Regions from separate parts of the Bacillus sp. NPDC093026 genome, predicted to be linked through region 3. Evidence: riboswitches for the same ligand, from Rfam matches in the RefSeq annotation. Region 3 holds a riboswitch; each other region holds the start of a gene.
What was found. A riboswitch is a leader RNA that binds a small molecule or an ion and turns the genes downstream of it on or off. The one in region 3 is predicted to bind S-adenosylmethionine.

Region 1: another riboswitch for S-adenosylmethionine. It lies ahead of metK (methionine adenosyltransferase); the one in region 3 lies ahead of ACIQCE_RS01985 (DUF2292 domain-containing protein).
Region 2: another riboswitch for S-adenosylmethionine. It lies ahead of mtnW (2,3-diketo-5-methylthiopentyl-1-phosphate enolase); the one in region 3 lies ahead of ACIQCE_RS01985 (DUF2292 domain-containing protein).

The regions. Positions count from the first base shown of each region.
Region 1 covers NZ_JBIVPN010000004.1:184,307-194,219, forward strand. The annotation lists gene ACIQCE_RS11690 (YtzC family protein) at 1-243, opposite strand, end outside; gene mnmL (tRNA modification radical SAM protein MnmL/YtqA) at 396-1,361, shown strand; gene mnmM (tRNA 5-(aminomethyl)-2-thiouridylate-methyltransferase MnmM) at 1,358-1,933, shown strand; gene ACIQCE_RS11705 (tetraprenyl-beta-curcumene synthase family protein) at 1,950-3,029, opposite strand; gene ACIQCE_RS11710 (alpha/beta hydrolase) at 3,054-3,839, opposite strand; gene ACIQCE_RS11715 (gamma carbonic anhydrase) at 3,885-4,400, shown strand; gene asnB (asparagine synthase (glutamine-hydrolyzing)) at 4,538-6,439, opposite strand; gene metK (methionine adenosyltransferase) at 6,587-7,789, opposite strand; SAM riboswitch class I at 7,982-8,116, opposite strand; gene pckA (phosphoenolpyruvate carboxykinase (ATP)) at 8,330-9,913, shown strand, end outside.
Region 2 covers NZ_JBIVPN010000001.1:587,195-597,107, reverse strand. The annotation lists gene ACIQCE_RS03030 (PAS domain S-box protein) at 1-1,348, shown strand, start outside; gene ACIQCE_RS03025 (methylated-DNA--[protein]-cysteine S-methyltransferase) at 1,350-1,841, shown strand; gene ACIQCE_RS03020 (hypothetical protein) at 1,926-2,066, shown strand; gene mtnA (S-methyl-5-thioribose-1-phosphate isomerase) at 2,090-3,151, opposite strand; gene mtnK (S-methyl-5-thioribose kinase) at 3,158-4,351, opposite strand; SAM riboswitch class I at 4,433-4,592, opposite strand; gene ACIQCE_RS03005 (pyridoxal phosphate-dependent aminotransferase) at 4,756-5,946, shown strand; SAM riboswitch class I at 5,991-6,092, shown strand; gene mtnW (2,3-diketo-5-methylthiopentyl-1-phosphate enolase) at 6,192-7,409, shown strand; gene ACIQCE_RS02995 (2-hydroxy-3-keto-5-methylthiopentenyl-1-phosphate phosphatase) at 7,410-8,105, shown strand; gene ACIQCE_RS02990 (methylthioribulose 1-phosphate dehydratase) at 8,069-8,707, shown strand; gene ACIQCE_RS02985 (1,2-dihydroxy-3-keto-5-methylthiopentene dioxygenase) at 8,724-9,254, shown strand; gene ACIQCE_RS02980 (Spo0E family sporulation regulatory protein-aspartic acid phosphatase) at 9,551-9,793, shown strand; gene gerPC (sporulation kinase KinD) at 9,843-9,913, opposite strand, start outside.
Region 3 covers NZ_JBIVPN010000001.1:393,250-403,162, reverse strand. The annotation lists gene ACIQCE_RS02015 (carbamoyl phosphate synthase small subunit) at 1-1,014, shown strand, start outside; gene carB (carbamoyl-phosphate synthase large subunit) at 999-4,214, shown strand; gene ACIQCE_RS02005 (dihydroorotate dehydrogenase electron transfer subunit) at 4,211-4,987, shown strand; gene ACIQCE_RS02000 (dihydroorotate dehydrogenase) at 4,981-5,913, shown strand; gene pyrF (orotidine-5'-phosphate decarboxylase) at 5,885-6,616, shown strand; gene pyrE (orotate phosphoribosyltransferase) at 6,597-7,235, shown strand; SAM riboswitch class I at 7,378-7,483, shown strand; gene ACIQCE_RS01985 (DUF2292 domain-containing protein) at 7,601-7,705, shown strand; gene ACIQCE_RS01980 (phosphoadenylyl-sulfate reductase) at 7,749-8,450, shown strand; gene ACIQCE_RS01975 (sulfate permease) at 8,464-9,528, shown strand; gene sat (sulfate adenylyltransferase) at 9,585-9,913, shown strand, end outside.

The DNA.
Region 1 (9,913 bases), on a different contig from region 3:
TTGATTTTGCAGGCTTTGAATTTGAACACGTGCCCTGTCAAGACGCTCTCTTTGCTGGTCATTGGCGACATCTTTTAATTTTTCTAATTCACTCAACGTTTCTTCAAGCATGAGCTGTGCTTTCGAAAAATCTTCTTCATTATCATGTTCTTGACGTGAGCTTAAATCAAATTGTTTATTTGCAAATTCAAGTGTTTCCATACTTTTTTGCATAAATTCATCTATCGAATTTCTCGTTGCCATCTTTATTCCCCCCAACTAATGATCGACTCCTGCCTATTTTGCCCAGATGAAGATGTTTCAATAAAGAAAATGTTGGAGACATTCATTTGTCCTAAATCATAATTTTTGTTAAACTTTTAGGATGCCTATTATAATGCAAGGAGGTTACTGACTTGGATCAGCATAACCCTTTTTTATATTCAAACAGTGATAAACGTTATCACACATGGAATTATCACCTGCGGGAGCACTTTGGTCATAAAGTGTTTAAAGTCGCACTAGACGGCGGCTTTGATTGCCCAAACCGTGATGGTACGGTTGCTTATGGAGGCTGTACATTTTGCAGTGCTGCCGGGTCTGGTGATTTTGCTGGGAATCGAGCGGATGATCTCATCACGCAATTTCATGAAATTAAAGATCGGATGCACACAAAATGGAAAGACGGAAAATACATGGCGTATTTCCAAGCGTACACCAATACACATGCGCCGCTCCCTGTATTAAAAGAAAAATATGAAACGGTCATGAACCTTGAAGGAGTTGTTGGTTTATCCATCGCTACAAGACCAGACTGTCTGCCAGATGACGTTGTGGAATATTTAGCTGAATTAAATGAGCGAACGTATTTATGGGTAGAGCTTGGTTTGCAAACCGTACACGAACGAACTGCTATGCTCATCAATCGGGCTCATGATTATGACTGCTATGTAAAAGGTGTAGAAAAGCTAAGAAAACACGGCATTCGTGTCTGCTCTCATATCATCAACGGCTTACCTCTTGAAAACCGCGATATGATGATGGAAACCGCAAAAGCTGTGGCTGAATTAGATGTACAAGGAATTAAAATTCATTTGCTTCATTTGCTGAAAGGGACACCGATGGTGAAGCAATATGAAAAAGGAAAGCTTGAATTTTTAAGCCAAGAAGAATATGTTCAGCTTGTTTGTGATCAACTTGAAATCTTGCCGCCTGAAATGATTATTCATCGTATTACAGGTGATGGACCAATCGAATTAATGGTAGGGCCCATGTGGAGTGTGAACAAGTGGGAAGTGCTGAATGCCATTAATGCTGAACTTGAAAGGCGTAACAGCTATCAAGGTAAACGTTTCGTCAGATTGGAAGAAGCGGCCAAATGATTTTAAAGCGCATGCTCCCTTTTAGCAAAGAACTATTAGAACGCGCCTGCCAAAAAGGCGATATCGTCATTGATGCAACAATGGGGAATGGTCACGACACGCTCTATTTAGCCAATCTTGTGGGGAAAGATGGTCAAGTCTTTGCATTCGATATTCAGAAGGAAGCCTTAAACGAGACAAGTAAAAGGCTCGGTGATCAATATCCTCATGTTCATCTCATTCATGACGGACATGAAAAGATGGCTGATTATCTTCCAGACGATGTTCACGGACAGATTTCAGGTGCGATGTTTAATCTTGGCTATTTACCTGGAGGGAATAAAGCAGTCACAACGCAAGCTCACACCACCATTGAAGCGATCAAACAGCTAATTGAGTGGTTAAGGCCAGGAGGTCTCATTGTCCTTGTCATCTATCACGGACACCCTGAAGGAAAGACAGAAAAAGATGCACTGATCAACTATTGCCAATCACTCAGTCATGAAAAAGTACAAGTCTTGTCTTACCAGTACATGAATATTCATAATGATCCCCCTTTTGTGGTGGCAATTGAAAAAAAGCTCAAATCATAGTGGATTTGAGCTTTTTTTATGAAGATTTCATCCATGGCATTTTTTGATACGTTCGGTAGGCTCTTCCATTGATATAGAAGAAGAACGATGTTTTCCCACTCGATTTGATCAACCGTTTCGCCAGCTTATTTATGTCTTTTTGTGCTGTCACTTTCTCATCAGACAAATAGACTGCAAGTAATCCTCTGTTGATCAGTTTGTGAAAATTCTCATGCGGAATTCCTTTAAGCTGCTCATCCGCCTTCTCTATAAAATGCTGAAGCCTGTCCATCATCTCATGATGCGAATTGTAATATGAGCAGAAATTCAGGTCGCCCCCAAGCCTATCCTCTTCTTGATCAATTAAATAATCCAGTAATATATGAAGACCTTGTATATATGGGAAATAACTCTCGTAAATTTGTTTTGCCTGCTTCTCTGTAAAATCAGGTTGAAGTGCATAAGCCACAAGGCAGAAAATACCTAATGTCGACCCTGCACACGCTGAAAACTCATACCACTCCATTTTAGGCAAATCTTTTTCATATTGACGAAACCACGATTCTAATCGCGGCACACGCTCATGAGGCACCACATGCTTATGTACTTGTAAATTACTATAATAATCGCAAAGTGTTTGCAAATATGGCTGAATGATCTGATAATGATCAAGTCGTGACAGCACATCTTGACATGTACGGACAAGGGAATGTAAATAATCATGATCCTCTTGATCATTTCGATATTGATAATACGGTTTCAGCTCTGCATGGATATCAAGCGCATCTCTCATCGCTTGATGCAGCATATGAAAATCAGCAGGATCAAGGGAAGTACTGCGGTCACACAAGTTATCTAAATAGTCACTAATGGTTTGATACGCCACAATGAATTTAACACACGTCTCTTTTTCTTCACCTGCTAAAAGAGATAGAATACCTCCTCCTTCACAGTGAAATGTTTTACTCGCAATGCTCGCTAGTGCCTGAGTTCTTAGTTCTTCGTTTTCAATCGTTTCTGCATGAGCTCGCCACTTTTTAAGCTCCTGATGAACGAGCGGAAAAATATCCTTATAAACCTTTGTCATCAGTGCAAAAGGACGCTCTGGTACTGACAAATCAATCCACCCCCAACTTAAAGCTCACAATGAAATATATTGATCTGTAAAGGCTCTTGCCGCTTTAAACACATCTTCTCGTTCAGGCTCATTAAAAATTTCGTGATACAGCCCTTCCCATTCACGGTATGATTTATTCAATGATTCAATGCCATTAAACCATTTAATGACCCTTGTCTTATCAACAATCTTGTCATCACCCGCCTGCATTAAAAGCAGCGGAATAGACCGGAAGGCATTCGTCGGTTGCATGGCAGCATCAATGTTTTTCACAAGTTCCCGATACCATCTAACAGAGACTTTTGTGACATAAAGAGAGTCATTAGAATCTGCTTCAATCACTGCCTGATTACGCGTCGCAAGCTCTATGGATAGCCCAGACTCCACCTTAAAAGACGGTGCCAGCACATTTAATCCTTTTGAAGCTAAATCCATCAGTTTCTTTGGTTTAAATTGCAGACCTAAACAAGGTGATGATAAAATAAGTCCATCAATCTTCGTATGGGTATACTGCTTGACCCACTCAATCGAAATGAGTCCACCCATGCTATGACCAAGTAAAAAAGTTGGAAGTCTGAATGACTTCGCATGTTCCATCCACTCATCTACTGTGTCAATGTATTCTTGAAATGAGCGAATATGGCCTCTGGCCCTTGTAGTTGTCCCTTGCCCAGGCAGGTCACCCATCACGACATGATAGCCCGCATTCCGCCACATTTCAATTAACCATTTATAGCGGCCATGATATTCACTTGCACCATGTACAATCACAATTGTACCAACTGGTCTTTCAGCATGCCAAGTCCACAAAGTAAACACCTCACAAAAGTTGTATTAAGAAAGGAAGTCGAAAAAGTGATTTATCCATATCATCAATTTACACCTGAGATTCATGAATCGGTCTTTGTAGCAGATAACACCATTATTACTGGCGATGTCACAATCGGAGAATATTCAAGCATTTGGTTCCAAACTGTCATCAGAGGCGATGTCGCTCCTGTGAGAATCGGAAAAAACGTCAATATTCAAGACTTGTCCTGTCTGCATCAAAGCCCTGGAAAACCACTTCTTATTGAAGATGGTGCTACAATTGGACACCAAGTCACATTACATAGCTCAATCATTCGAAAAAATGCCCTCATTGGTATGGGATCGATCATTCTCGATGGAGCGGAAATTGGTGAAGGAGCCTTTATCGGTGCAGGCAGTCTTGTCCCGCAAGGAAAGGTCATCCCAAACGGTACACTCGCTTTTGGTCGTCCAGCCAAAGTCGTTCGCACATTAACAGACGAAGACATTCAGGATATGGATCGTATCCGTAGAGAATATGTAGAAAAAGGACAATATTATCGTTCCCTTTTATCCCGCTAAGACAATGCTGTTATCTTCACTTTATCATGTTTTTTTCAGGATATTAAGCAATAACTATGTACCGCTTGTTATTTTACCCTGATTTAAACTTTCTATCATGACAAAAAAGGTTTTCAGCACATAGCTGAAAACCTTTTTCATGAACTAAAAATGACTTCTTTTGGTTGATGATTCAACTGTTCAGGGTCAATACTGCGCTCTACATATATGCTGTACCAGATCATAAAGATTAAGACCGTCCAAATCTTACGGCTATGATCTGCTTTACCAGCACAATGTTCATTTAATAGATCAAGTACATATTCTTTGTTAATATACTCATCTGTTTGACTATTTTGAATGATATCTTTCGCCCAAGCATTCATTTCATTTTTCAGCCAATGACGAATTGGTACAGGGAATCCTAGTTTTTTACGATTTAACACATGATCTGGTACAATACCCTCTGCTGCTTTACGCAACAAGTATTTAGTTGTGCCATCTTTCGTTTTGAGCTCTTCAGGAATTTTAGAAGCCGCTTCAAATACAACCTTATCCAGAAACGGAACACGAAGCTCAAGAGAATTGGCCATGGTCATCTTATCTGCTTTTAGCAATATGTCACCGCGCATCCAAGTATGGATATCAACATATTGCATTTTGTTAATATCACTGTATCCCGCACTTTCCTCGAAGTATGTCTTTGTGACATCACGATACGTTACGTTTGGATCATATTGTTTTAACAGGTTTTTCTTCACTGGCTCTTCAAAGATTTTCGCATTTCCGATATAACGCTCTTCTAATGGTGTACAACCACGGATGATGAAGCTTTTTCCTTTCATTCCTTCTGGCATCAAACGCGCCAAACGAAGAAGTAGCTTTTTCAGCATAGATGGAACAGATTCAAATGGTTTTAAGGAAAGCGGCTCGCGGTAAATATTGTATCCACCGAATAGCTCGTCTGCTCCCTCACCAGATAGAACAACTGTCACTTGTTTTTTCGCTTCTTTTGCAACGAAATAAAGCGGAATCGCCGCTGGATCAGCTAAAGGATCATCCAAGTGCCAAACAATCTTTGGAAGCTCGTTCATATATTCCTCTGGGGAAATGACTGCACTAAAATTTTGCAAACCGAGCTTATCGGCTGTTTCCTTTGCCACATCAACCTCACTGAAACCATCTTGCTGGAAGCCAACAGAGAACGTTTTCAGCTCAGGGTGAAATTCCTTTGCAACAGACACAATGAAAGAAGAATCGATACCGCCTGATAGGAATGAACCAACAGGTACATCACTTCTCATATGCACTTTCACAGAATCATAGATGGCATCTCTTACTTCTTCTATTAATTTTTGCTCTTGTGTTTGTTCAGGCTTGAATTGGACTTTCCAGTATGTTTTAAATTGAATTTCTTGACCAGGACGCAATGTAAACTGATGACCCGGCTCTACTTTTTGCACTTTTTGATCAAGTGTATTTGGCTCAGGAACAAATTGGAAAGACATATATTGCTGCAAGGCTGTCTCATCAAATAAAATGTTCTCATTTACAGCCATAAGGCTTTTGCGTTCAGAAGCAAAGTACACTCGATCATCCATTTGTGTAAAATAAAGTGGTTTAATTCCAAAAGGATCTCTTGCGCCATATAGTAGCTGCGCTTCTTTATCCCAAATGAGAAACGCAAACATTCCACGAAGCTTAGAAGCCGCTTCTTCTTTATAATGACGATATGTAGCAAGAAGCACTTCAGTATCAGAATCTGTACTGAATGTATAGCCCATTTTCACAAGCTCTTCCTTTAACTCCACATAATTGTAAATCTCTCCGTTAAAAATAATCCAATACTTCTCATCTTCATAAGAAAGCGGCTGCTTTCCATGTTCCACATCTATAATACTTAAACGTCTAAATCCAAATCCTACATGCTCATCATGATAGTATCCCTCATCATCCGGACCACGATGAACGATGAGGCGATTCATTTGTTGAATTAACTCTTCCTGTTCTGTCGTTTCGGACAATGGACGGTGATTCAATACACCAACAAACCCACACATATTATTGCCTCCACATTATGTTATTTCTTAATAGTAGACCTATAATTAGACAGTCTTTTGACTCATTTCGTTTCACATTTTCAAACTTTTTGTTGAATTTTTTTCACCAAAAGGAAAACCGCTTAAAATAAGCGGTTTAATATGTTGTTATAGTCCTAATGCTTCCTTGCGAAGCGTGTCGGCCTTATCTGTTTTTTCCCATGGTAGATCTAAATCGTGTCGGCCAAAATGTCCGTATGCAGCCGTTTGTTTATAAATAGGACGGCGCAGATCAAGCATTTTGATAATGCCAGCCGGACGCAGATCAAAGTTTGCACGAACCACTTCAATTAACTTCTCTTCAGAAGCTTTTCCTGTTCCGAACGTATCAATAGAAATGGACACAGGCTGAGCTACACCAATGGCATAGGCAAGTTGCACTTCACAAGATTCTGCAAGTCCAGCTGCTACAATGTTTTTCGCTACATAACGAGCAGCGTATGCTGCAGAACGGTCAACCTTCGTTGCATCTTTACCTGAGAAAGCGCCGCCGCCATGACGAGCGTAACCGCCATACGTATCCACGATGATTTTCCGTCCAGTTAAACCAGCATCACCTTGAGGTCCGCCGATAACGAAACGACCTGTTGGATTAATAAAGTATTTCGTATTTTCATCCATCAATTCACTTGGAACCACAGGGCGGATGACATGCTCTTTCAAGTCGCTTTGAATTTGTTCAAGCGTCACTTCTGGTGCATGCTGTGTAGAGATGACGACTGTGTCAATGCGAGCTGGTTTGTTTTGTTCATCATATTCAACTGTTACTTGTGTTTTTCCGTCAGGACGAAGGTATGAAAGCGTTCCATCCTTGCGCACTTCAGTTAAGCGGCGAGATAATTTATGTGCTAGTGAAATTGGTAGCGGCATCAGCTCTTCTGTTTCATTGTTTGCAAAACCAAACATTAGCCCTTGGTCACCTGCACCGATCGCATCAATTTCTTCTTCAGTCATTGTTCCTTCACGTGCTTCAAGCGCTTTGTCTACGCCTTGTGCAATGTCAGCTGACTGTTCATCAATTGATGTAAGAACCGCACATGTTTCCGCATCAAAACCATATTTCGCACGTGTGTAGCCAATTTCCTTAATGGTGTCACGTACTGTCTTTGGAATATCAACATAGGTAGATGTTGTAATCTCACCGCTTACTAATACGAGACCGGTTGTGACAGAAGTTTCACAAGCAACACGTGCATTTGGATCTTTCTTTAAAATTTCATCTAAAATGCTGTCTGAAATTTGATCACAGATTTTATCTGGATGTCCTTCTGTTACTGATTCTGAAGTAAATAAACGACGATTTTGACTCATAATGGCAATTCCTCCTGTACAAGACCACATCCTCCCAAGATGGGGCCTTCATATGATACGGAACTCGTTCCCTCTTATAGAAAAACGTTTATATTAGAGATGTTATTGGCAATTTGTACATATGATATCCCAAAAATAAAAAAACCATTTCCTTCAATGCGAGGAAAGGGTCTGATATCTGCATGCCTTTCACTCTTATCGCTCAAGGTGTTCTTGTACCTTGCATCAGGTTAGCACCTTGGTTTCTCAGCATGTTCATGCCTTTGTTATAAGAAACCGGTTGCTGGGCTTCATCGGGCCTGTCCCTCCACCAACTCGGGATAAGAGTATCCGTTCAATAAAATATCTTATCTTAACCCTTCTATGCTGTCAATGCTTCTAAAGAATTATCTCTCCTCTTTATTAGCTTGACCAAAAAGCATATTTTCATGGCAGAAATGAAAAAACACACACAAAAATATCTAAATAGTATAGACTATTATTATCAATGTGTTATACTAATCAAAACAAACAAATTCAACGGTAAAGGAAGGGTTTTTTATGAACTCAGTGGATTTAAAAGAAGATTTGCAGTCATTGCTCTCATTAGAAAATACGCATCAAAATTTATCTGTTCCGAAGCTTGTTGAAAAGATTTTGGCACGCAATGAAGGCGTTTTAACATCAACAGGAGCTGTCCGAGCCACAACAGGTGCGTATACTGGACGTTCTCCTAAAGATAAATTTATCGTAAAAGAAGAAAGCTCTGAGCATAAAATCGATTGGGGTCATGTGAACCAGCCTATCTCCAAGGACGCATTTGATCGTTTATATACAAAGGTTGTGTCATACTTAAGAGAACGTGATGAACTATTTGTATTTGAAGGGTTTGCCGGCGCTGACAAACGATACCGCATGCCGATTACAGTTGTAAACGAATTTGCATGGCATAACCTATTTGCAAAACAACTTTTTATCAGACCGGACGGTTCTACACCATCATCAAATGAGAAGCCTTTTACCATCTTATCTGCACCTCACTTTAAAGCAGACCCTGAAAGAGATGGAACAAACTCTGAAACCTTTATTATCGTCTCTTTTGAAAAACGGACGATTCTAATTGGTGGAACTGAATATGCGGGTGAAATGAAGAAATCGATTTTCTCTGTGATGAACTATCTGCTTCCTGAACAAGATATTCTTTCCATGCACTGCTCAGCAAACGTTGGTCAAGAAGGTGATGTTGCATTATTCTTTGGTCTTTCTGGTACTGGGAAAACCACCCTTTCCGCAAGTGCAAGCCGCAAGTTGATCGGTGACGATGAGCATGGCTGGTCTGGAACAGGTGTCTTTAATATCGAAGGCGGGTGTTATGCAAAATGTGTGAACTTAAGTGAAGAAAAAGAACCACAAATTCACAAGGCAATCCGCTTCGGTTCAGTCCTTGAAAATGTTGTGCTCGATGAAGAAACGCGCGAAGCTGATTATGATAACACGTTCTTTACTGAAAATACACGTGCTGCTTATCCAATCGAAATGATTGATAATATCGTCAAACCAAGTATCGCAGGTCATCCATCCGCTATTGTCTTTTTAACGGCTGATGCATTTGGCGTCTTGCCTCCAATCAGCCGGCTAACAAAAGAACAAGCAATGTATCATTTCTTAAGCGGTTATACTAGTAAACTAGCAGGAACGGAACGTGGTGTGACTTCACCAGAAACAACGTTCTCAACTTGCTTCGGTTCACCATTTTTACCACTTCCAGCTCACGTATATGCAGAAATGCTCGGCAAAAAAATTGATGAGCATGGTGCAAAAGTATTCCTTGTGAATACAGGTTGGACTGGTGGCGGCTATGGGTCGGGCAAACGAATGAACCTTGCACACACAAGAGCGATGGTTCAAGCAGCCATTGAAGGCGACCTTGACCATGCAGAAATGGTCACTGATGACATTTTTGGATTGCACATTCCGCTTCATATTCCTGGCGTGCCAGATGAAGTACTTCAACCAGCCAAAACATGGGCAGACCCTGAAGCATATCAAGAAAAAGCACGTTTCCTTGCCAATGAATTTAAAAAGAACTTCAAAAAATTCAGCCATGCAACAAGTGATATTGAAGCAAAAGGCGGACCACTCGTT
Region 2 (9,913 bases), 190 kb from region 3:
ATGGGCAGACGATGGCGAGATTGTGAGAGCCAATGAATCAGCCTGTCGTATTTTTGAATTACCTATGCATATGCTGATTGGTCAGAAACTAACCGATTTCCTAGTGAAATCTGATAAGAGGTACAGGCCTACAAGAAGACGATATATGAGAAATCATGAAATACGGGAAGAACTTCTATTTAGAATGGCGAATGGTCAATTTAAGGAGCTTGAATTTACATCGAAGCATGCGGTATTAGAAGGACAGCATTTAACAATTTTACGTAATGTTAGTGATAGAAAGCGAATGGAGCAAGAATTGCGAGAAAGCGAGCTTAAATTCCGTAAAGTGTTTAATGGTTCAATGGATGGAATTGTTCTTTTTGACAATCAATATCGCATTATTGATGTCAATCCCTCTGCTAGTGAGTTACTCGGACTGATGGATGGCCATTTAACTGAAACGAATCTTCTCCATATTCTTGCACCTTACCATATTGAAAATTTGGCACAGCCAGCACAGGCTATATCATTAGATGAAATAGATAATGAAGTTCCATTTGTGCTGAACCACCATGATCAGCGCATACTAGAGTTTTCATTTAAACGCAACATTATTCATAATATGAATCTTGCCATTTTTAGAGATGTGACGGAACGAAAGGAATTAGAAGAACGAGTCAGAAAATCGGATACACTTCATGTAGTCGGAGAGCTTGCAGCCGGAATTGCACATGAAATTAGAAACCCAATGACAGCATTAAAAGGGTTCATTCAGCTATTAAAAGGAAACATAGAAGGGGAATATTCACTCTACTTTAATGTCATTACCTCAGAGCTAAAAAGAATTGAATCGATTATTACTGAATTCTTAATTTTGGCGAAGCCGCAGGCAATTGTTTATGAAGAAAAAAATGTGGTGCAAATTATGAAAGACACGATGGATCTGCTTCACGCACAAGCCAATCTCGGCAATGTCCAAATGCACTTGAACGTCTTGGGTGAAATCCCGCTTATCTACTGTGAACAAAATCAATTAAAGCAAGTTTTCATTAATATTTTAAAAAATGCGATTGAAGTGATGCCGCAGAAAGGGAATGTGTACGTCAGCATCAAACGAAAAGGTGAGGATCATATTGTCATTTCATTAAGAGATGAGGGATGCGGAATGGCAGAGGATAAGCTGAAGCGGCTTGGAGAACCATTTTATACAACGAAAGAGAGAGGGACTGGGCTAGGTTTGATGGTTAGCTACAAAATCATTGAAGAACATCAAGGAACCATTGAGGTGGAGAGCGAGGAAGGAGTGGGGACTGTGTTCCATCTCACTTTACCGCTTAGACAAAAGCGACAAGAAGGAGCGCATTAATGTGAATTATACAGTCTTCAACGCACCGATTGGTGAATTATACATACTAGAGAAAGATCGTGTCATCATAGAAGTATTGTTTGATGACGAGCCGTTTTTAGCAAAACAACGAACATCAGAAATAAACAAAGAAGAGACACCCGTATTAATAGAAGCGAAAAGACAGCTTGCTGAGTATTTTAACAGAGAGCGAAAAATCTTTACTCTTCCGCTCAAACAAGAAGGGTCACCATTTCAAAAGCAAGTATGGGAAGCACTCTCGACGATTCCGTACGGTGAATCAAAGAGCTATGCTGATATTGCGGAAGCAATCGGGAATCCAAAGGCAGTAAGAGCGATTGGACAAGCCAATCGGCGAAATGCACTGCCAATTTTCATCCCGTGTCATCGGGTCATTGGGAAAGACCGATCACTGACTGGCTATGCAGGAAGTAAAACGGATATGAAAGCCGTCCTGCTTGAATTAGAAGGAATCCCATTTATAAAAAAATAAATCAATTGACCTGTTCCAAATGTTCGCATGCGACATATCCTTTCATTAAGCTAAAAATGTTGGCTTTGGGAAAAGGAGGTCGTCATGATGTTATGGGGAAAGAAAGGTAAAATGTATGCAGTGACGTCACTATGTGTCAAATTGAATGTCTTAACAGAGGAACAAAAGAAAGAAATATTAGCTAAAACGCTACAAACAAAAAAGCACGGTGCTCTTAAACGGTAAGAACACGGTGCTTTTTATTTATTTTAGTTAGATATATTTTCAGTGAAAAGAGCATCAATTTCCTCTGTATAATTGGATGTGATGATTCCTTTCTCTGTAATGATACCTGAAATGAGTTGATGCGGTGTGACATCAAAGGCAGGATTAAATACCTGTACATCTTCTGGTGCAATTTGCACACCATTTAATTCCTTCACTTCCAGCGGATCACGTTCCTCAATGGGGATATCTGACCCATGATCGATTGACATATCAAAGGTCGAGAGAGGTGCCGCCACAAAAAATGGAATTTGAAAATGTTTGGCAAGTATGGCTAGACCTAAAGTGCCGATTTTATTAGCCGTATCGCCATTTCGGGCGATTCGATCAGCCCCAACAATGAGAGCAGAAATTTGTTTTTCTTTCATCGTATGAGCTGCCATGTTATCTGTAATGAGTGTCACGTCGAGACCGCCCTGCATCAATTCCCATGTCGTCAGTCGAGCTCCTTGCAAGACAGGACGAGTCTCACAAGCATAAATATGAAGATCAAGATTTTTCTTTTTGGCTAAATAAAAAGGAGCAAGCGCTGTTCCGTAGCGGCTAGTAGCGATGGAGCCTGCATTACAAATGGTCATGATTCGGTCACCAGACGTAAAGAGCTGGAGTGCATTTTGACCGATTTGGCGACATATTTCTTCATCTTCAATTTGAATTTGAATGGCTTCATGGACAAGATCTGTTTTGGCTGCATTGACCGAAGCGGCACGCTCAATTCGCTGAAAAAGTCTGTCTAAAGCCCATGCAAGATTAACGGCTGTTGGACGAGACCGATTGAAATATTCCTTCAAGCCGATCACTTCTTCTTTGAAGACATCAATATCTTCTGTGTCGATATCTTGAGCACTTAGCGCCAGCCCAAAAGCAGCTGTAATCCCAATAGCAGGTGCTCCGCGCACTTTTAATGTCACAATCGCATCGTAGACATCTTCCTTCGTATATAAATGCTCAAATACAGTTTCAGCCGGTAATTTTTGTTGGTTTAAAATTTTAATGTTGTTTCCTTCCCATTCGACTGAACGGGGGACTTCAAAATCTTTTCTCAATACCCGTCACTCCTTTACAGATTGTTGGAATAGTGCGACGAGGTCGGACGCTGTTTCGACTGCACAAGATTGTTTGATGAATGTTTTTCCTAGTGTAAGTGCTGCTTTTTTCTGAGTGAGACGTTTGGCTGGTGATGAAATCGCATCAAGATCGGCAGCATGTGCGAGTCCAATCGTTCGACGAACGAGTTCACAGCCGGCAAATCCGGTCGCTTCTTTTAAGATACGATCAAATGTTTTTTCTAAAAAGCTGTCTGACACGCTAAATGCTTCAATGCTGTCTTCTTTCCATGCTTTAGTGAAAACCTCTTTGAACGTAGCCCAAACATTTTCAACATGGTCAAAAAGTGGCTGTTGATCTTTTTCGTTTTCACGAGATAAAGCATTTAAGAGCAAGTTCGCTATAAATTGTCCAATATCGAATCCAAATGGACCGTAAAAAGCGAACTCTGGATCAATCACCTTTGTTTCATGATCGCTCGCAAATATACTGCCTGTATGAAGATCTCCATGGACAAGTGTTTCAGCCGAGGTCAAAAAGATTCGCTTCAGCTCTGCTGCTTTGGCCTGCAATTCTAAATCTGCCCATAGTTTTTCAACTTCTTCTCTTAACTCCTCTTCAAAGTCATTTGTTTCACTATTGAAGAAAGGGTCCGTAAAGACAAGCTTTTCTGTTATGTCACAAAGATCTGGGTTTGTGAATTGCTTAACATACTGTTTTTTGATTTTAGGATTTGTTGCAAAGTCAGATGTATAAAAAAGCGTTTTACCTAAAAATTCTCCAACATGATCTGATAAGTGCGGATAGTTTTTTCCGGCAATTAGCCCTTTTCTGACGATTTCTAGGTGTGAAAGGTCTTCCATTGCAGTGACAGCAAGAGTTGTATCAGAATAATAGACTTCTGGTACAAGATGTGGTACGTATTCAGATTGTTTAATGAGCGCGGCACTTTCAATTCTTGCGCGATCTAATGTAAGTGGCCAGCTTTCCCCAACGACCTTTGCGTAAGGTAAGGCCTGCTTGAGAATGAGTCCTTTTTGATGTTTGTGATCAAAGATATGAAAGACATAATTTAAATTTCCGTCGCCAATTTCAGTACATGTCAAATGGCTGCTTTCCTGTATTAAACCTAGTCTAATGGCAAGTGCAATAGCCGAGCTCTCTGTTAATTCTTCGTATGATGCCGTAAGTGTTACCAATTGCTTCCCCTCCAAATCATATAAAAAACCTCTTTCTCCCGAGAGAAAGAGGCTTGATAGTGATCTATGTGTTCAAAGCCCCTCTTATCTCTCAGCACATACGTCTGATGGAATTAGCACCGTGCCCTACAAGACAATTGTCTTGGCGCTTATATTGCTACGCCCCACTTCACAATGGTATTAACGGTCGGTTGCTGTTGGGGTCAAAAGGCCAATTCCCTCGCCCAACTCTCGATAAGAGAAATCAATATGTAATTGTTCAATTCATGTACGCATTTCTTAATTCAAGATATTATCAGAGCGACTCTTCGCATGTCAATCTTTTTTCAAAATTGCTTTACAATTCATAAAACAATCCATTACAGTGAGTGTATTGTCATGTAACTTGAATAGAAGGTGAAAATATGGAATTCCAACAATCAGATGTTTTGAAAAAATTGCCTGAACAGTTTTTTGCTTCGCTCGTTCAAAAAGTCCAAAAGAAACTTCAGGCTGGGGCAGATGTGATTAATTTAGGACAGGGAAATCCTGATCAGCCGACACCGCCGCATATTGTCAAAGCAATGCAAGCAGCGGTAGAGAAGCCAGAGAATCACCAATACTCCTCATTTCGTGGAACAGCGAAGCTAAAGAAGGCGGCCGCTGCATTTTATCTAAGAGAATATGGCGTCACGCTAGATCCTGAGACTGAGATTGCAATTTTATTTGGCGGTAAGGCGGGACTTGTTGAGTTGCCACAATGTTTACTGAATCCTGGAGATACTGTGCTAGTCCCAGACCCAGGCTACCCTGATTATTGGTCAGGCGTAGTGCTCGCTGGAGCTGAAATGGTCACAATGCCACTTCTTGAAGAAAATGATTTTTTGCCTAATTATGATCTATTGTCAAAAGATCATAAGGAAAAAGCAAAATTGATGTACTTAAATTATCCAAACAATCCGACTGGCGCTATTGCAAGTCGTGCGTTCTTTGAAAAAACCATTCATCTAGCGAAAGATCACAATATTTGTGTTGTCCATGATTTTGCTTATGGCGCCATCGGATTTGATGGAGAAAAGCCAATCAGCTTTTTACAAACGGACGGAGCAAAAGAGACGGGGATTGAAATCTATACATTTTCAAAAACTTATAATATGGCAGGCTGGCGAGTTGGTTTTGCAGCAGGAAATCCATCTGTAATAGAAGCCATTGAGCTTTTTCAGGACCATATGTTTGTTTCACTTTTTAAGGCGACTCAAGATGCAGCGGCAGAGGCTCTATTAAGTGATCAAACCTGTGTGCAAGTGCAAAATGATCGATACGAGAAAAGACGAAATACATGGATTAATGCAATCAGAGAGATCGGCTGGGAGGTACGTGCACCAAGGGGCTCTTTTTTTGCATGGTTAAAGGTGCCTGAAGGTTATACATCTGAATCCTTTTCTGACTTGTTATTAGAGAAAGTGCATGTTGCAGTTGCGCCGGGAAATGGCTTTGGTCTTCATGGTGAAGGCTATGTCAGAGTCGGGCTTTTGACAAGTGAGGAGCGGTTAAAGGAAGCAGCTAAACGGATTGCTTCATTGCGTCTATTTGAAAAAAAGTCATTGACAACATAAAAAAACGATGCGATAATTCAGGCAATATGTAAGAAAATTGAATATTCTTATCAAGAGTAGGCAGAGGGACTAGCCCAATGAAGCCCGGCAACCGACTTCCAAGAAGCACGGTGCTAATTCTTGCAGCAGGCGCTGAGAGATAAGATTCAGATGAATGAAACGAAACCTCTTTATGGCGCTACCCTAGCACTTGAAGAGGTTTTTTTATTGAACATATAGAGGACGCGATAGAAAGGGGATTCCTAGTGAGTGAATTACTAGCAACATATGTATTAACACACCAAGAGGATGAACAAATTGACCAGAAAGCAGAGCAAATCGCACTTGGATTAACGGTCGGATCATGGACGGATTTGCCGCAATTAAAGAAGGATCAACTAAAAAAACATAAAGGCCGCGTGATCGAAGTAAAGGAAAAATCTGTGCGAGAAAATGGTCTTGTTCAATCAGAAGTGACAATTGGTTATCCTGAAGCCAATTTTTCGACTGATTTACCAGCCGTTTTGACGACTATTTTTGGGAAGCTTTCACTTGATGGGAAAGTGAAGCTTGCCGACATAGAATTTTCGACAGCGTTTAAGCGAAGCCTACCTGGACCGGTGTTTGGAATTGAGGGCATACGAAGCAAACTGAATGCTTTTGAACGACCGCTTTTAATGAGTATTTTTAAAGGTGTGATCGGTCGTGATATGCAGGATTTAAAAGAACAGCTTCGTTTGCAGGCTTTAGGCGGTGTTGACTTAATCAAAGATGACGAAATTTTATTTGAAAACCCATTGACGCCATTTGAAGAACGTATCAAAGAAGGAAAAAAGATCCTAAATGAAACGTATGAAGAGACAGGACGCCGCACGCTTTATGCAGTCAATTTAACTGGCAGAACCTTTGACTTGAGAGATCGAGCTCGAAAAGCAGTTGAACTTGGAGCAGATGCGCTATTATTCAATGTATTTGCTTACGGACTTGATGTGATGCAGAGCTTAGCGGAAGACCAAGAGATTCATGTCCCCATCATGGCGCATCCAGCGGTGAGCGGTGCATTTACATCATCTCCTGAATATGGATTCTCGCATTCTCTTCTTTTAGGTAAATTAAATCGATATGCTGGTGCCGATTTTAGTCTTTTTCCATCTCCTTATGGGTCAGTCGCACTTCCGAAAGAAGATGCACGAGGCATCTATGAAGCTTGCGTGAAAGAGGACACTGTTCAAAAAACATTCCCTGTTCCATCAGCGGGTATTCATCCAGGAATGGTGCCGCTATTAATCAGAGATTTTGGGTTAGATCATGTGATCAATGCAGGCGGAGGTATCCATGGACATCCGCGCGGAGCCATCGGTGGAGGAAAAGCATTTAGATCAATGATCGCCGCTGTTTTAAGTGGTGAGCCAATAGAAGAGAAGGCGTCATCTTGTCAAGATTTAAAAGCAGCACTTGATCTTTGGGGAAGGGTAGCAGATTAAATGAAAAAGCCAATTGTATGTTGTGATTTTGACGGTACGATTACAACAAATGATAATATTATTCGCATTATGAAGCAGTTTGCTCCAAGTGAATGGGCGCAGCTGAAAGATGGCGTCCTGTCAAAGGAGATCACGATCAAAGAAGGCGTCGGACGCATGTTTCGTTTATTGAATAGTGAGCAGAAGGAAGCCATTCAGTCGTTTATTCTACATGATACAAACATTCGAGAAGGCTTCGAACAATTTGTCGCTTATTTAAAAAAAGCAGAGATACCCTTTTATGTCTTAAGCGGCGGTATGGACTTTTTTGTGTATCCTGTACTCGAAGGCATTGTGGAAAAAGAACACATTTATTGTAATCACGCGTCGTTTAAGGAAAAGAACATTCAAATTGAATGGCCTCATGCCTGTGATTCACAATGTCAAAATGGTTGTGGCTGCTGTAAGCCATCGATTATTCGAAAGCTCGCACATGAGAATGATTTCATTGTCGTGATTGGAGATTCAGTGACAGATATTGAGGCAGCAAAATGTGCTGATCTGACGTTTGCTCGTGATTATTTGCTGAATGAATGTAGAAATCTAGGCCTCATACATAAAGAATATGAAACATTTGTTGATGTAAAAGCGCAATTTGTTCAAATAAAGGAAGTGAAAAAATGGCAGATGCAAAGAGCAAACGGTGGCAAGAGCTAGCTGATGTCAAACGTGAACTGGCAGCAAGAGACTGGTTTTACGGAACAAGCGGCAATTTATCTATTAAGGTGTCGGATGAGCCAATGACTTTTTTGGTGACGGCAAGCGGAAAAGATAAACGAAAAGAAACAGACGAAGATTTTGTGCTTGTTGATGAAACGGGTCAGCCGTATGAGCCAAATCAAAAGCTTAAACCTTCTGCCGAAACGTTGCTTCATACTTATTTATATCGGCGGACAAAAGCAGGTTGCTGTCTCCATGTCCACACAATTGATAATAATGTCATTTCTGAGCTGTACGGAGACGAAGGAGAAATTCGTTTTAAGGGAAACGAAATCATCAAAGCGCTCGGTTATTGGGAAGAGGATGCAGAAGTCGCTATTCCTATTATTGAAAACCCGGCTCATATTCCGCAGCTTGCTGAACGATTTGCAGAGCACCTCACAGAGGGCATGGAGTCAGGTGCTGTACTCATTCGGAATCATGGAATTACGGTTTGGGGAAAGACAGCATTTGAAACAAAGCGGATGTTAGAGGCATACGAATTTTTATTTAGCTATCATTTAAAATTAAAGCTTTATAAGACGCAGTTTGTGAAATAAAAAGGAGGAGAGACATATGGCTACCATTTATATTCATAACGAAGAGAAAACACTACTTGAGAACGAGCAAGAGGTTGCTACTTATTTAGAAAAACAAGGTGTCATTTATGAACATTGGAATATTGATAAGTTACCAAGCCATTTATCAGAAAAGTATGATTTAACGGATGAGGAAAAAGCCGAAATTTTGTCCGTTTTTAAAGACGAAATTCAAAGCATTTCAGAGCGAAGAGGGTACAAAGCACAAGATGTCATTTCATTATCTGATGCGACACCTAATCTAGATGAGCTGCTTCAAAACTTTAAGCGTGAGCATCATCATACAGATGACGAAGTACGATTTATTGTGAGCGGCCATGGTATTTTTGCAATTCAAGGAAAAGATGGTGTATTTTTTGAGGTGAGATTAAATCCAGGAGATTTAATTTCTGTTCCTCCTAATACCCGTCACTACTTTACACTACAAGAGGACCGCAAAGTGGTCGCAGTTCGCATATTTGTCACAACTGAAGGATGGGTCCCGATTTACAAAGAAGAAACGGTCTAATTCAAGAGCTGATCATTCCGCTAGGACGGAAGGTCAGCTTTTTTTATGAAAATAGACATAAAATGAGAAGATGATAGTTGATTTTGAACTTCTGCATAGGATAAAATTCTGTTTAATCAATGTGTCAGTCCTGTCCAAATTTGAAGTTTACCCCCAAAACTGATTGGGTAAAAGGTCTTTAGACTGTAAAAAATTAAATCAAATCAGCTTATTTAATTTAATTTACAAATAAAGTATAATTTTGGTGTTAGCGATTTAAAGAGTAAACAGACGAATTCACTGCGGGAGCTGAGATCATGAATATCTATGTAAGGAAAGAAAAGCTATTGATGTCAATCGATGAAAAGAGAAAACAAATGGTAGAAGTTGCTCAAGTAGAAGGATATACAGGCGAAACGACGATTAAATATAGTCAAGAGCTGGACAACCTGATGAATGAGTATCAGCACCTTCTTTTTCATGAGAAGCAATCTGTTGCATCCTTTCATGATATTGTGTGCCAAATGAGCCTCCTATCTGTGAATCGTCCCTCTTATTGACATAAAAAAACCGGTCTTGCATCAGGCAAAACCGGCTGAAAACCTTAAGCTATGCTGAGTGAGCGGAAGGGAGCATAATCATGACCGTCGTTCCTTTGTTCACTTCACTATGTATATCGA
Region 3 (9,913 bases):
GTGGTCTTTAACACAGGGGTGACTGGCTATCAGGAAATTTTGTCTGACCCATCATACTGCGGACAATTGGTCACACTGACATATCCACTCATTGGCAACTATGGCATAAACCGTGATGATTTTGAATCGATTACACCGTTTATCAAAGGACTAATTGTCAAAGAGCTTTGTGAAAAGCCCTCAAACTGGCGCTCTTCCTACTCGCTCGATGAATATTTAAAAATGAAAAACATTCCAGGACTTAGCGGAATTGATACACGAAAACTGACAAGAATCATCAGAAGTGCTGGGACATTAAGAGGGACTTTTGCAGGACCGGATGAACAAGTAGATGAAGTCGTTCGTCGCCTTCAAACCTTTCAGCTTCCAACGGACCAAGTGAGACAAGTATCGGCAAAAAATGCGTATCCAAGTCCAGGAAGAGGAAAGAGAATTGTTCTTGTGGATTTTGGGATGAAGCACGGTATACTGCGCGAGCTCAATAAGCGTGATTGTGATGTGGTTGTTGTCCCATACAATATTACAGCAAATGAAGTCTTGCAGCTAAAGCCTGATGGGATCATGCTCTCAAACGGACCTGGAGATCCAGTCGATGTGCCTGAAGCAGTCGAAATGATTCAGCAATTGATTGGAAAGGTACCACTCTTTGGAATTTGCCTAGGGCACCAGCTATTTGCTCTTGCGTGCGGTGCAAGTACAGAAAAAATGACATTTGGTCATAGAGGATCAAACCACCCAGTCAAAGAATTAGCTACTGGAAAGGTCACACTGACTTCTCAAAACCATGGGTATACAGTAAGCGCAATTAATGAAGAACTGCTTGAAGTGACCCATATCGCATTAAATGACAATACGATTGAAGGATTAAAACATAAAGAAGCACCAGCTTTCACTGTGCAGTATCATCCAGAAGCATCACCGGGTCCAGAAGATGCGAACTACTTATTTGACGAGTTCATGGAAATGATTCATACGACTGAGAAAGTAGGGGAAGAAGTATGCCAAAACGTGTAGACATCAAGAAGATATTAGTAATCGGATCAGGTCCTATCATCATCGGTCAGGCAGCGGAGTTTGACTATGCAGGGACACAAGCTTGCTTAGCGCTAAAAGAAGAGGGTTATGAAGTCGTTCTTGTGAACTCAAATCCAGCGACGATCATGACAGATACAGAAATGGCTGACAAGGTATATATCGAACCGCTTACACCGGAATTTTTAACACGAATCATTCGGAAGGAGCGCCCTGATGCGATCTTGCCGACACTTGGTGGACAAACAGGTCTAAACCTTGCCGTTGAATTATCAGATCTTGGGGTTTTAGCTGAATGCGGTGTTGAAGTGCTTGGTACAAAGCTGTCAGCGATTCAAAAAGCAGAAGACAGAGATTTATTCCGTAATTTGATGAGAGAGTTGAATGAACCTGTTCCAGAAAGTGAAATCATCCATAATCTTGATGAGGCAATGGCCTTCGTGAACAAAATTGGCTTCCCAGTCATTGTTCGACCAGCTTATACTTTAGGCGGAACTGGCGGCGGAATCTGTACAAACGAACAAGAACTGAAAGAAATCGTTGAAAATGGTCTCAAGCTGAGCCCTGTGACACAATGCTTACTCGAAAAAAGTATCGCAGGTTTTAAAGAAATTGAATATGAAGTGATGCGTGACAGTAGTGACCATGCGATCGTTGTATGTAACATGGAGAACTTTGATCCAGTCGGCATTCATACGGGTGACAGTATTGTTGTCGCACCAAGCCAAACCTTAAGTGACCGTGAATACCAGCTACTGAGAAATGTGTCACTCAAGCTTATTCGTGCACTAGGCATTGAAGGCGGCTGTAATGTACAGCTTGCTTTAGATCCAAACAGCTTTCAATACTACATCATTGAAGTGAACCCGCGCGTGAGCCGTTCTTCTGCGCTTGCTTCTAAAGCGACAGGTTATCCAATTGCAAAGCTTGCAGCCAAAATCGCTGTCGGCTTAACACTAGATGAAATGATGAACCCAGTGACAGGCAAAACATATGCCGCCTTTGAACCAGCACTTGACTATATCGTTTCGAAAATTCCGCGCTGGCCGTTTGATAAATTTGAATCTGCGAACAGACGACTTGGTACACAAATGAAAGCAACAGGAGAAGTCATGGCGATTGGGCGTACATTAGAGGAGTCACTTTTAAAGGCTGTACGTTCACTTGAAGCGGACGTGCATCACATCGAACTAAAAGATGAAGCGGAAATCACAAATGAAGTGCTAGAGAAGAGAATTAAAAAAGCAGGCGATGAACGACTATTTTATATCGCTGAGGCGCTTAGAAGAGGCTATACGGTCGACCAAATTCATGAATTTTCTCAAATCGATTATTTCTTCCTTCATAAACTGGAAGGCATTATCGCACTTGAACAGACGTTAAAAGAAAACAAAGGCAATACAGACGTATTAAGAGAAGCAAAAGAGAAGGGCTTCTCAGACATCTATATTAGACGAAAATGGGGCATGAATGAAGCAGATCTCTATCAGCTAAGAAAAGAAACAGGAATTGTACCTGTCTATAAAATGGTCGATACATGTGCGGCAGAATTTGAATCAGAAACGCCTTATTTCTACAGCACCTATGAAGACGAAAACGAATCAGAACGAACAGATAAGAAGAGTGTCATCGTGTTAGGCTCAGGCCCAATCCGAATTGGACAAGGGGTTGAATTTGATTATGCGACTGTCCATTCTGTATGGGCGATTAAACAAGCAGGGTATGAAGCCATTATTATTAACAACAATCCAGAGACCGTGTCAACAGACTTCAGTATTTCAGATAAGCTTTACTTTGAACCACTGACAGTGGAAGATGTCATGCATATCATTGATCTTGAAAAACCAGAAGGTGTTGTCGTTCAGTTCGGCGGACAAACAGCCATTAACTTAGCGGATGAACTATCCAATAGAGGCGTAAAGATTCTAGGGACTTCACTTGAAGACCTTGATCGCGCTGAAAACCGTGACAAGTTTGAACAAACACTAGAAACACTTGGCGTTCCACAGCCAAAAGGAAAAACAGCGACCTCTATTCCGGAGGCAGTCGACATTGCCAATCATATCGGATATCCAGTGCTTGTCCGCCCTTCCTATGTATTAGGCGGACGTGCGATGGAAATCGTTTATCAAGAAAACGAGCTCCTTCATTATATGAAGAATGCGGTCAAAGTAAATCCACAGCATCCTGTCTTGATTGACAAGTATTTGACAGGTAAGGAAATTGAAGTAGATGCCGTGTCTGATGGAGAAACTGTTGTCATCCCAGGCATTATGGAGCATATTGAACGGGCTGGTGTTCACTCTGGCGATTCCATTGCGGTCTACCCTCCGCAAACCTTGTCAGAGGAGATGAAAGCAAAGATTGCTGAGTATACCATTAAACTAGCAAAAGGGCTTAACATCATCGGGCTGCTTAACATTCAGTTTGTTTTATCAAAAGGTGAAGTGTACGTTCTAGAAGTGAATCCGCGCTCAAGCCGGACTGTTCCATTCATAAGTAAGATTACTGGCATCCCAATGGCAAACCTAGCGACAAAAGTCATTTTAGGTGACAAGCTCAAAAACTATGGCTACCAAGAAGGACTACACGAGGAGCAAGCGGGTGTGTACGTCAAAGTACCGGTCTTCTCCTTTGCAAAACTAAGAAGAGTCGATATTACACTTGGACCTGAAATGAAATCGACAGGTGAAGTCATGGGGAAAGATGTCACAATCGAAAAAGCCCTGTACAAAGGATTAATCGCATCAGGTATTCAAATTCCTAATAACGGAACTGTGATCTTGACAGTGGCTGATAAGGATAAAGAAGAAGGACTTGAGATTGCGAGAAGATTCCATGCGATTGGATATCATATTTTGGCAACAGAAGGAACGGCGAATTACTTAAAACAAGCATCCATTCCATCAAGTGTTGTAGGCAAAATAGGAGAAGAAGGCAAAAATCTTCTAGATGTAATCCGAAACGGTGAAGCTCAATTTGTCATCAATACACTGACAAAAGGAAAACAGCCAGCTAGAGATGGCTTTAGAATCAGACGTGAATCTGTTGAAAATGGCGTGGCTTGCTTAACGTCACTAGATACGGCAGAGGCCATTTTAAGAGTGCTAGAGAGCATGACATTTAGAACAGACGAAATGCCAGAAGTGAAAACGAATGCTGAGGTGACAGTAACAATATGAAAAAAGCATACTTGACGGTCGTCTCTAACCGAGAGATCGCTGATCATATTTACGAAATGACATTAAAAGGGGACCTTGTTGAATCATTTCAAACCGCTGGACAATTTCTTCATATAAAGGTCAGTGAATCGATGACGCCATTACTGAGAAGACCGATCAGTATTGCCAATATTCATGCCGAGCAAAAAGAAGCGACGATCATTTTCAGGGCAGAGGGAGAGGGGACAAAGCTCCTATCCCAAAAGCAAGCAGGTGAGCTAGTCGACGTATTAGGGCCGCTAGGTAACGGATATAATCCTTCTGTAGTCCACCCAAGACAGACCGCATTACTTGTAGGTGGGGGAATTGGTGTGCCACCGCTTTACGAGCTGTCAAAGCGTTTAACGAAAAAAGGCGTTATCGTCAAGCATGTTCTTGGCTTTCAATCAAAAAAAGACGTATTTTACGAGGAGAAATTCCAAGCGCTCGGAGATACTTTTATCGCCACTGTTGATGGAACCCATGGAGCAAAAGGCTTTGTCACACATGTGATAGAAGAGAACGAAATGAGCTTTGATGTGCTGCTTTCATGCGGACCGACACCAATGTTAAAAGCGCTAAAAGATGCTTATCCACATAAACCTGTCTATATTTCAATGGAGGAACGGATGGGTTGCGGTATTGGTGCATGCTTTGCATGTGTATGTCATACCGATCAGCACGAAAAGCCGTACGTTAAAGTATGTCTTGATGGACCAGTCTTTAAAGCAGAGGAGGTGGCATTATCATGTTAAACGTTGAGTTACCCGGCTTATCCTTAAAGAACCCGATTATTCCGGCATCAGGGTGCTTCGGATTCGGAAAGGAATTTGCTTCCTTATATGATTTATCTATGCTGGGGGGAATCATGATCAAAGCCACTACCCTTGAAATGAGATTGGGCAATCCAACGCCAAGAGTGGCCGAGACTGGTGCAGGTATGTTAAATGCGATTGGACTTCAAAATCCAGGTCTAAAAGGAGTGCTTGATCATGAATTGCCTTGGCTTGAACAGTTTGGTACACCAATCATTGCGAACGTCGCCGGCGCGCAAATTGATGATTATGTCGAAGTAGCCGAACAAATCAGTCAAGCAAAGAATGTACATGCACTTGAACTGAATATATCTTGTCCCAATGTGAAGACAGGCGGGATCGCTTTCGGTACTGATGCGAAGATGGCTGAGACATTAACAAAAGCAGTGAAGGAAGTCTCGGCTGTTCCTGTTTACGTGAAACTGTCACCAAATGTGGCCAATATTGTTGAAATTGCAAAAGCAATTGAATCGGCTGGTGCGGATGGACTCACCATGATTAACACTTTAATTGGCATGCGGCTTGATTTAAAAACAGGGAAGCCCATTCTTGCAAATAAAACAGGCGGATTATCAGGTCCAGCAGTAAAACCTGTCGCCATTCGAATGGTATATGAAGTCAGTCAGGCTGTTCGTATCCCGATTATTGGGATGGGCGGGGTTCAACATGCAGAAGATGTGCTTGAATTCCTACTGGCAGGCGCAAGTGCTGTAGCTGTTGGAACAGCCAATTTCGTGAATCCATTCGTTTGTCCAGAAATCATTGAAGATCTGCCTAAAGTTCTGGCGGCTCATGGTTATTCATCAGTAGAGGAATGTATCGGAAGGAGCTGGAAGCATGAAGCATTTGCCAATCATCGCACTTGATTTTCCATCAGGGAGCGAGGCGCTTGCCTTTTTAGATCTATTTGAAGGGAAGCCATTATTTGTGAAGGTTGGCATGGAGCTTTTTTACCAAGAAGGTCCTGCCATAATTGAAACACTGAAACAAAAAAATTGCCGTATTTTCCTTGACTTGAAATTACATGACATTCCAACAACGGTTCAAAAAGCCATGAACCGGCTTGCAGCACTTGGGGTGGATTTGGTTAATGTCCATGCTGCAGGCGGAAAAAGAATGATGCAAGCAGCGGTAGAGGGTCTTGAAAGCGGAACATCAGCTGGACAAAGTAGACCGAACATTATTGCAGTGACTCAGCTCACAAGTACGTCAGAAGACATCATGAAAAAAGAAATACTCATTGATCGTCCACTTGAGGAGACCGTGCTTCATTACGGACAAATGGCATACGAGAGCGGACTAGACGGTGTTGTGTGCTCTGTACATGAATCAAAGGCCATTCATGAGCATATCTCACCATCCTTTCTCACCGTCACACCAGGTATTCGTTTGCCAAATGATCAAACCGATGACCAAAAGCGTGTAGCCACACCTGCTTTTGCAAAAGAACAAGGTGTTTCACAAATTGTTGTGGGGAGATCGATCACCAAAGCAGCAAATCCAATTGCAGCCTATCATCAAATGATCAAAGAGTGGGAGAGACAGCCGTATGAAAACGAAAATTGCTAAACATTTATTACAAATCAAAGCCGTCTCCTTAAAACCAGATGCACCATTCACGTGGGCAAGCGGTATTAAATCACCGATTTACTGCGATAATCGCCTGACATTATCGTACCCTAACGTCAGAAATGACATCGCTGAAGGACTTAAAGATCTCATTCAAACTTATTTTGAGGGAGCAGAAGTGATAGCCGGTACTGCAACGGCCGGAATCCCGCATGCGGCATTGGTGGCAGATCGTCTAAATTTGCCTATGTGTTATGTGAGAAATAAGCCAAAAGCACATGGAAAAGGAAATCAGATCGAAGGAGCGGTAACGACTGGTCAAAAGGTTGTTGTCGTAGAAGATCTCATTTCAACTGGAGGGAGCGTCCTTGAAGTTGTCGCCGCCCTTCAAGATGAGGGCTGTGAAGTGCTTGGAGTTGCGGCCATTTTCACATATGGATTGCCAAAAGCAGTTGCTGCTTTTGCGGAAAAAGACATTCCATATGTCACACTGACAGACTATGATGCGTTGACAGATGCGGCGCTTGAGCTAAGAGCCATCGAGCCATCTGCTATGAATAAACTTAAACGCTGGAGACAAGACCCTTCCTCTGAATCTTGGATGGAAGAGACGCTCTAACAATGCTGTGCCCAGATGCACGGCTTTTTTCATGTGGGTTTAAAATAGTAAAATAGACCCAAATGTGAATAAAAACTAATCCTATCAATAAAGTCGGGTTGACTTTTGTTTGAATTGTGTTAATATTTAATACAAATTAAAACTCTTATCCAGAGAGGTGGAGGGACTGGCCCGATGAAACCCAGCAACCTGCTATCCTGAGCAAGGTGCTACTTCCTGCAAAATGATTCTATTTTGAAAGATAAGGAAATCGTGAGCTTCCTCGTCTTTCTTTCGGATTGAAAGAAAGTTTTTTTATTTTTAATGGTGAGGAGGAAGAGGAGATGGAAGTGAAACAAAACCAGGATGAAGACTTAGTGAAAAACATGCAAGAATTGATTGGAGATATGAAATTCGGTTCAATCACATTGATTGTTCAAGACGGTCAAATAATTCAAGTAGAGAAAAATGAAAAAATCAGATTGAAGTAGTGCGCTATAGCAATATGAGCAATACTCCGGAAGGGGAGAAACAATGTTAACTTATGAAAATTGGCAAGAGCCGTCCATTACATTTCAAGAGGACGATATGTATAAAGGAGCCCTATCTGTGCTGAAATGGGCGTACGGTCATTATGGTGATCAGCTCGTTTATGCATGTAGCTTCGGTATAGAAGGCATTGTCTTGATTGATTTAATCGCTAAAGTCAAAAAAGATGCGAGAATTGTCTTTTTAGATACAGGACTACATTTCAAAGAGACTTACGAGACAATTGATGCGGTGAAGGAAAGATACCCTGGATTAGATATTGTGATGAAAACACCTGATCTGACAGTTGAACAGCAGAATGAACAGCATGGTGACAAACTGTGGGAAACAAATCCTCAAAGCTGTTGCCATATGCGGAAGGTCATTCCCTTGCAAGAAGCATTATCAGGCTATCCGGCTTGGCTTTCTGGCTTAAGAAGAGAGCAGTCACCAAAAAGAGCAGGTACAAACTTTTTAAATAAGGATGATAAATTCCAATCAGTAAAAGTGTGTCCGCTCATCCACTGGACTTGGAAAGATATATGGAGATATGCATCAAAGCAGGAACTTGCTTATAATCCGCTACATGATCGAGGATACCCAAGTATTGGCTGTGCACCATGTACACAACCAGCCTTCACTGCAGATGATCTGCGTTCTGGAAGATGGGCTGGAACAGCAAAGACGGAGTGCGGATTACATGAATAAGGGAGCATAATTAATGGAAATCGCTGCAATTTTATTTAGTTTATTCTTTGCTTTAAATATTGGCGCAAGCGGAGCAGCAGCTTCTATGGGAATTGCGTATGGATCAGGAGCGATTCAAAAACCGCTTTATGCACTCATCGTTTGTGCTGGAGGTATTTTAGCAGGTTCAGTGATTGGCGGCGGTGAAGTTGTCAAAACCATCAGTTCTGGTATTATGCCAGAATCTGTGATTACACTTGAAATTGTTTGCATTATCATTGGTTCCGCTGCATTATCATTATTTATTGCGAATCTGATGGCCATCCCGCTATCCACAAGTGAAGTAACGGTTGGAGCTGTTGTTGGTGTTGCCGTGGCATACAAAGTATTGTTTGTAAAATCCATTTTAGTGATCGTCGCATTTTGGATCATTATTCCACTCATTGCTTTTGCTTTCACGTTTACTGTGATCAAAATCATCAGACTGTTCCCAAAACACACATTATCTAAAAAAGGTGTCGGCATTCTTTCTATCGCTTTAATCATCAGTGGCTTTCTAGAGGCTTTTTCAGCTGGTATGAACAATGTTGCCAATGCTGTAGGTCCGCTAGTGGCATCAGGGGTCCTGTCAGTAGGGCAAGGTACACTTTACGGGGGGATATTTGTCGCGCTTGGTGCACTTTTACTCGGTAGGAGAGTACTTGAAACAAATGGTAAGAAAATCACACGATATCAAACAGGTGAAGGCATCTTACTCTCTAGTACCGGTGCTGGACTTGTCATTGTGAGCTCTATTTTCGGCTTGCCTGTACCACTTACCCAAATCACCTCTTCATCAATTATTGGTCTTGGGATGGCAAAGGGTGGACCGAACATTTTTCATAAACATGTCGTGAAAAAGATGCTGAAAGTCTGGGTTGTTTCTCCATTCTTATCACTCAGCTTGTCTTATTTGCTGGTAAGCTTTTTCTTAAAAGGAGACTATTATTCTATCTTTATCATGATGAGTGTGTTATTTGCTTCACTCGGCGCATTAAGTCTGATGAAGGCAGTCAAAAATGAAAGCAACTCCATCCATGAACAAGGCGGCGGCATTTAACGATAAATCTGACTATTAACATCTAATAACTTGAACATTGAGAGGAAGATGAACAAATGAGTTTAACACCACATGGTGGCGTATTAATTAATCGAGTAAATGAAGAATATGATTTAAGCACAGCAGAGAAGGAAATCGAACTGGATACGATCTCTTTTGCAGACCTTGAACTGATTGCAATCGGCGGGTATAGTCCAATTGAAGGCTTTTTAACAAAAGCCGATTATGAAGCCGTTGTGAGCGACATGAGACTAGCAAGTGGTGTTGTTTGGTCTCTTCCTATTACTCTTCCAGTCACAAAGGAAAAGGCAGCGGAAATTCGTAAGGGAGATATCGTCCGTTTATCTTACAATGGAACAGTTTACGGGATACTTGAGGTGGAAGA